DNA from 3 places in the Arthrobacter sp. NPDC056727 genome. Region 3 is predicted to be linked to each of the others. Evidence: riboswitches for the same ligand, from Rfam matches in the RefSeq annotation. Region 3 holds a riboswitch; each other region holds the start of a gene.
What was found. Region 3 has a riboswitch for cyclic di-AMP ahead of ACFRAH_RS12140 (hypothetical protein). Riboswitches for the same ligand answer to the same signal wherever they lie in the genome.

Region 1 (2,258 bases), on a different contig from region 3:
ATGGCGGGGCAGCACATCCCGGAGCTGCTGAGGATGCCGACCGTCAGCTACGGCATTTCCATCTACAACGCGGAAACCGCTGACCTCGATGAGGTGATTGCGGCCGCGGACGTTGCCCTTTACGAAGCCAAGTCCCAGGGGCGGAACCGCACCGTCCGGGGCTGAGGCTGGTTGCTGCCCTCCGCTGCAGGCAGGCAGGCAGGCGCCGGATCCGGAATGCATGGGGGACAATCCGGACCCGGCGATCCTGGCTCGCAGCCGGAGACTGCGGTCTTTCATCAGGCATGGCCAGTGTGTCCCGCCATCCCTATGGAAAGGTGGGAGCACCTTGGGGGTAGCCGTGTTCCGCCGCCCCCAAGGCAGCGGAACACGGCGGTTTTCTTTACCTCCGCGAGGCCTCCGCTAGGCCGCGCGCACGAACGTGACGGGACCCGTGGCCGTGAGCCAGGACAGCGGGTGGGCCATGGTGGCGTTGATGCCGTTCATGCCGCCGCTGACGACCTTGCCGGCGCCAGCGTAGATGGCCACGTGGCCGGACTGGACCACCATGTCGCCGGGCTGCGGGGTGGAGACCACCTTGCCGTAGTTCAGGAACTGCATCGGGGCGAGGTCGCCCACGTGGATGCCGGCCGCGCCGAGGGCCTTCTCAACCATGGCGGTGCAGTCCTGCGTGATGCCGATCTGGGCGTAGGCGGAGGCCAGCATGGCGGCGTTGACGCCTGCCGCTGCCTTGACGGGTGCCTTCGGCGCCGGAGCGGCGGCCTTGACGGTGATCTTCGGCGCGGCAGCGGCCGGTGCGGCCTTGGGTGCGGCGGCAACGACAGGCGTTACCGCCCTCTTCGCCGCGGGCTTCGCGGCTGCGGGCTTTTCGACGGCGGGCGCTGCCACGGGAGCCGGGGCCGACTTGACCGCGGTGCGGTCAAACTCGATTTTGATGCTGGAGGCAGCGCTCAGGGGAGCCTGGATCTGGCTGGCGGCCTCGGGGGCGGAGACCGGAGCCTTCGCCGGCTGGGCCGGAACGTTTGCGGCGTTGGCCGCGACGGTGCCGGTGAAGGCCAGTCCGGATGCGGCAAGGATGGCCGCAGCACGGCGGCCAGAAATAAAGCGGAACGACATGAAGAAGCCTCTCCCGATGCCTGCGAGGTGAGCTGTCGGATTCGGGTGGGAGGCACCCGGCCGCGGTCCTGAGCGTGGTCAGGAACTGCGCGGCTTCACCCCAAGGCCCGCTTCAAGCGGGCCGAAAAGTGGTTTCCCCGTCTCTGCCTGACATGGGTGTTCGGTTGGTTCCTCGGGCTGCGGCAGAGTTAGGCAATCAGCGCGGGAGTGCCCCTCGGTGAAAAAGGCACGTTTTCCACCGTACGGGAGGCTTTCCCTAATGTCACATTAAGGTAACGGGGGCGTGTTGTTCATTCTTTGTTGGCCCGCGTCAGATAAAGGGGCGCGTCCAAAATAGCGTGATGAAGCTCACTCGGCGTTGAGTTTGCCGGCCAGCCGTTCCCGCATCTGGATGCTGGCCGAGTTGAGGCCGACCAGTTCCACCTCGCGGCCGTTCCTGCGGTATTTCTCCGTGACCGCATCCAGGACGGCGACGGTGGAGGCGTCCCACAGGTGTGAGGCGTGCAGGTCGATCACCACGCTATGGACGTGCGGGTCGGCGTCGCGGGCGTAGTCGAACTGCGTGTAGAGGTCGTTGGAGGAGGCAAAGAACAGTTCGCCGTCCACGGTGTAGGTGGCCACCGTCCGGCCGTTGAGCTCCACTTCCGTCCGCTCCACGGTGGCGAAATGGGCCACCCGGCGGGCGAACATCGCCATCGCCGCCAGCACACCGACGCCGACGCCGATCGCCAGGTTGTGCGTGACCACCACAGTGCCCACCGTGATGAGCATGACGGCGGTCTCGGACTTGGGCAGCCGCTTTAGCGTTGCGGGTGCAACCGAGTGCCAGTCGAAGGTGATGGCCGAGACGAAGATCATCACGGCCACCAGCGCCGCCATGGGGATGAGTCCCACGATGTCGCCAAGGGTCACCACCAGCACCAGCAGGAAGACGCCCGCGAGGAACGTGGACACCCTGCTGCGGGCGCCGGAGCCCTTGACGTTGATCATCGTCTGCCCGATCACGGCGCAGCCGCCCATGCCGCCCAGGAACCCGGTGACGATGTTGGCCACGCCCTGGCCCCAGGATTCGCGGGTCTTGTTGGAGCGGGTGTCGGTGATGTCGTCCACGAGTTTGGACGTCATGAGTGATTCCAGCAGCC
Region 2 (2,258 bases), on a different contig from region 3:
CCGTCATAGTCCAGTCATTGAGATTGTGCCCGTCACAGGACCTGCGAATTATTCGGACTAATTCAAAATAGGCTAAGCTTGCAGTGGACGTACGGGCAGACAGCCGGTGCTGCGCCGCCGTCGGTTATTGCGACCGCCGCTGCAGCCAGCCGGCTCCCGGTGCGGCGGGCCCGCGGTACGGTGGGACGGACACACATACTGTGCTCGAGGAGCTGAGCTGAATGACGGATCTGATCGACACCACGGAGATGTACCTTCGCACCATCCTGGAGCTGGAGGAAGAGAACATCGTGGCGCTTCGGGCACGCATCGCCGAACGCCTCCGCCATTCGGGCCCCACCGTTTCGCAGACCATCGGCCGGATGGAGCGCGACGGCCTCGTCGTCGTCTCCGGCGACCGCCACCTCGAACTGACCGAAGTGGGCCGCAAACGCGCCACCGAGGTGATGCGCAAGCACCGGCTCGCGGAGCGCCTCCTTGCCGACGTGATCGGACTCGACTGGGCGTACGTCCATGACGAGGCCTGCCGCTGGGAGCACGTCATGAGCGAACGGGTGGAGCGCCGGATCTACGAAATGCTCGACCACCCCACCGAGTCGCCCTACGGCAACCCGATTCCCGGCCTCGCGGCACTCGGCGGCCAGCCGGCCCGGCCGTTCGCGGACGGTGTGCTGAACCTGCTCGATGCCATGACCGGCTACGGCCCCGCCTCCAAGGTCACCGTCAGCCGCCTGGCAGAACCCATCCAGGTGGAGCCGGAACTGCTCGTCCAGCTGGATGAGGGCGGGATCCGGCCCGGCGCTGCCGTGTCGCTGGAACGCGTGGGGGAGTACATCTCCGTCCGCGTTCCCGGCTTCGAGGGCGCTCTCGAGCTGCCGCCGGAAGTCGCGGCGCACGTGTTCGTCCGCGTGGACTGACTTCAAATTGCCCCTTCGGGGCGGGCGTCGCTTCTTGTCAGACATCTGCAGGCAGGATGACCTACCACTTTTGCACAGTGAATATAACGGAATTATTACTGCGTTCTTTAATCGCCTATAGTTAAACGGCAGCGCCGATACAAAAGCGTTACCTGATCTGGAGCCGAACCCTGCCAGCAGATCAGTAGCGCGAGTCACCCACTGGCAGGGGCGGGGGAACCACAACCGGCTGTTTCAGCAGCCTTGGGGTGAAGTCCGCAGCAGCAAGTCTTTTCCGCAGAAGGAATCCTCCCTGGATACCCCTGTGCCGGATGGGGCCTGTCACGGCGGACCGGGTCTATGCACTCTCTGACCCGAATCCGACAGCTAACTTCGCAGGCTATCCAGAGAGGAAGCAGTACTTGTCCATGCAGAATGCCCGGGGCCGCCGCCGCGCGTCCGGTCCCGCTCCGGAGCCGCGCCCCGCGGAGGCCATTGCCGCGGACCGTCCCCGGGACGCCCAGCGTGAAGCGCGCCGCCGCCGGGGTCCGTTCCGGCAGGTTACGGATTTCGCTTCGGCCAGTGGCGTCGGGCAGAAAGCCGGCGTTGCCCTTGCGGCCACCGGCCTGCTGCTGACTGTTACCGTCCCTGCCACCGGCCCTGTACTGGCTGCCGGAGAGCAGCAGGGAGGGGCATCCGCTTCTGCAGCCTCACCGGCCCAGCCGAAGGTCTCGGCGGAAGCGGCAGCCAAGATCGATTTCAGCCGCACGTCCGTCTCCACCACCGGAGACCCGGACGGAAAGCTCAAGCAGCTCCTCAGTGCCCAGTCGGCCGGCAGCATCAGCCGTGCGGCTTCGGCCGGCACCCTGGGTGGGCCACTGACCACGCTGGTCAAGTCTTCGCCGTTCGGTTACCGGGTCAGCCCGATCACCGGCGGTGCCGGTGAGTTCCACCGCGGCCAGGACTTTGCCGCCCAGTGCGGCACGGAGGTCCTTGCTGCGGCCAGCGGCACAGTCACGTTCTCGGGGTGGCACCCGTACGGGGGAGGCAACCGCGTGGTCATCGACCACGGCAACGGCCTGGAAACCACGTACAACCACCTGTCGTCCTCCAGCGTCCAGGTTGGCCAGAAGGTCACCCGGGGCGAAATAATCGCCCTCAGCGGGACCACCGGCGCCTCAACCGGCTGCCACCTCCACTTCGAGGTGATGGTCAACGGGGAAGTCGTTGATCCCATGGGCTGGCTCTGAGCCAAGCCGAGTGAGCACTCTCATTCCTGTGACACGCCGTGACCTGAATGTGACTTTCGCTCCGAACTGCTGTACCGTCTAAACCGCGTCAACTTCGCCGAAGTTGACGCTC
Region 3 (2,258 bases):
GCGCTCGGCAGCCTTGAGCGTTCCGTCGGTGCTCGCGTTGTCTGCAACGGTGATGCGGAACGAGTGCGGGAACGTGCCGCGCAGGTAGGTGTGCAGCCGGCGCAGGCACTCCTCCAGGTCGCGCTCCTCGTTGTAGACCGGGATGGTCACGTCCAGGACCGGAACCGCGGCGGAGGTGTCGATGGGCTGCCGCCGGGGGTGCCTGCCTGGGGTGCAGGCCGGGGCATGGCCGGCCGCGCCGGCTGCCTGGAGCGTGTGCAGCTGGGTGTGCAGCGGTGGGCGGGGCTGGGTTCCGGAGGCGTGGTCAGTGATGGTCATGCAACAACAGTGGCGGCCGCTGTTATGAGGGTTTTAGGGCGAAGCTGTGCAGGGGCTGTGGAAGTGTTTCGGCGTGATGTTTTGAACGGGGGTGGCCGCATTTCTGCGCCACTTTGCCCGCTGCGGGAGGGGCGTGGGCAGCAAAAGGGCCCCGGATCCTGGCGGATCCGGGGCCCTCGGCATCAAAGCCGGTCACCCTAAAGCGGTGCAGAAATGTTCGCCGTCAGCCGGTCCGGCCGCGGCAACCGGTCAGTACCAGTTGTTGGCGAGGTGCCAGTTCAGCGCATCGCACGGGGAGCCGTAACGCTCCTTGATGTAGCCCAGGCCCCAGTTGATCTGAGTGCGGTAGTTGGTGCGGTAGTCCGCGCCGGAGCTCGCCATCTTCTCGGCGGGCAGCGACTGCACGATGCCGTAGGCGCCGCTGCTGGCGTTGGTGGCCGTGGTGCGCCATTCCGATTCCTTGGTCCAGAGCCGGTTCAGGCACTGCATCTGGTCTGCGGACCAGCCGAAGGAACCGAGCTTGCTGGCCGCGTAGGCCTGCGCGCCGGCGGGATCATTCACGGCGACCGGGGCAGCAGCCTTCACGGGGGCCACCTTGACGGCAACCTTGGCAACAGGAGCAGCCTTGGCGGCCGGCTTCGGGGCGGCCTTGACGGCAACCTTGGCAACAGGAGCAGCCTTGGCGGCCGGCTTCGGGGTGGCCTTGGCGGTCGCCTTGGTGGCGGACTGCGCCGCGATGGACGCCGCAGTCGGGGCCGGAAGGGCGGAGATCAGCGTCTTGTCGAAGCTCAGCGTCTGCCCGGCGTCAGCGGTGGCCGCTGTCGTCGGGGCGGCGGACGGCGCAGCCTGGTCGGCGGCCTGGCCGGCGGCGCCGACGCCCACGAGCACGGCGGCTGCGGTGGTCAGGATGGCTGCCCGGCGCCCAAAGGACGGAAGGTTTGCGGCGAAGCGGCCCAATGCCGTCGTGGGCGGCGTCGGTTCGGCGCGGTGCCGGGAAATGCCGGGGCGTGACGTCGTGCGGCCAGGCTTGTTCGAGGCGCGTTCAGGGCGCGCCTGAATCTTGAATTCAGACATGGTGGATTGCCTCTCAACACCTGCGGAGTTAGCTGTCGGGTTCGGATGAGGTCATCCGGCCGCACGGAAAATTCACGTGTCGGCTTCACCCCAAGGGCTGATGCGGAAAGCCCGGGACTCTGGTTCCCCCGCCTCTGCCTGATGTAGCGGAATCCGGGAAGCGGCAGAGCTGGGCGTCAATCCGGAGATGCGGCTCCAGTGGCGGCCGCACCCTATCGACGGTACAGGAGGCTTTTGATTAAGTCACATTTAGGTAACGGACATCACGACGACGGCGCGGCGCCTTGCGTGGGGAGCCGGACGGCAAATTCGGTCCGGCCGGGCCGGGATGTCACCTCGACCGTGCCGCCGTGCGCCTCGACGATGGACTGCACGATGGACAGGCCCAGGCCGCTGGTTCCCTCCGCCGAAGCCACGCCCGCGTCTCCCTGCGAAATCCCCGGCTCCCCCTGTGATGCGGGGGTGCGGAGGGCGGTTGGCGCGGTTTCGCCACCTGCGGCGGAGCCCTTCGCCGCCGCCGGTGCCGGCGCCAGGGCCGACCTTGCCGGCGTCGCACGTGACGCGTCTGCGCGGGCGAAGCGCGCGAAGACCTTGTCCACGAATTCGGGCGGGATGCCGGCGCCGTCGTCCGTGACAGTAATCACAGCACTGCCGTCGGCTGAGCGCAGGACGCCGGTGGTCACCGTGGTGCCGGGCGGAGTGTGCTTGCGTGCGTTCGAGAGCAGGTTGACCAGCACCTGGTGCAGCTGCGAGGCGTCGCCCCGGACCGATACCGGTTCCTCCGGAAGGTCGAGATGCCACGCCCGGTCCGGCGCCATGACTTTTTCATCGCTGACGGTCTCGATCACGAGCTGCGTGAGATCCAC

Region 1: another riboswitch for cyclic di-AMP. It lies ahead of ACFRAH_RS20595 (hypothetical protein); the one in region 3 lies ahead of ACFRAH_RS12140 (hypothetical protein).
Region 2: another riboswitch for cyclic di-AMP. It lies ahead of ACFRAH_RS02015 (M23 family metallopeptidase); the one in region 3 lies ahead of ACFRAH_RS12140 (hypothetical protein).

What each region holds. Positions count from the first base shown of each region.
Region 1 is NZ_JBHTZA010000027.1:7,658-9,915, reverse strand. It holds gene ACFRAH_RS20600 (GGDEF domain-containing protein) at 1-165, shown strand, start outside; gene ACFRAH_RS20595 (hypothetical protein) at 403-1,116, opposite strand; cyclic di-AMP (ydaO/yuaA leader) riboswitch at 1,120-1,321, opposite strand; gene ACFRAH_RS20590 (SulP family inorganic anion transporter) at 1,465-2,258, opposite strand, start outside.
Region 2 is NZ_JBHTZA010000002.1:44,651-46,908, forward strand. It holds gene ACFRAH_RS02010 (metal-dependent transcriptional regulator) at 222-917, shown strand; cyclic di-AMP (ydaO/yuaA leader) riboswitch at 1,069-1,313, shown strand; gene ACFRAH_RS02015 (M23 family metallopeptidase) at 1,325-2,146, shown strand.
Region 3 is NZ_JBHTZA010000010.1:107,101-109,358, forward strand. It holds gene ACFRAH_RS12135 (glycosyltransferase) at 1-318, opposite strand, end outside; gene ACFRAH_RS12140 (hypothetical protein) at 568-1,392, opposite strand; cyclic di-AMP (ydaO/yuaA leader) riboswitch at 1,398-1,561, opposite strand; gene ACFRAH_RS12145 (ATP-binding protein) at 1,656-2,258, opposite strand, start outside.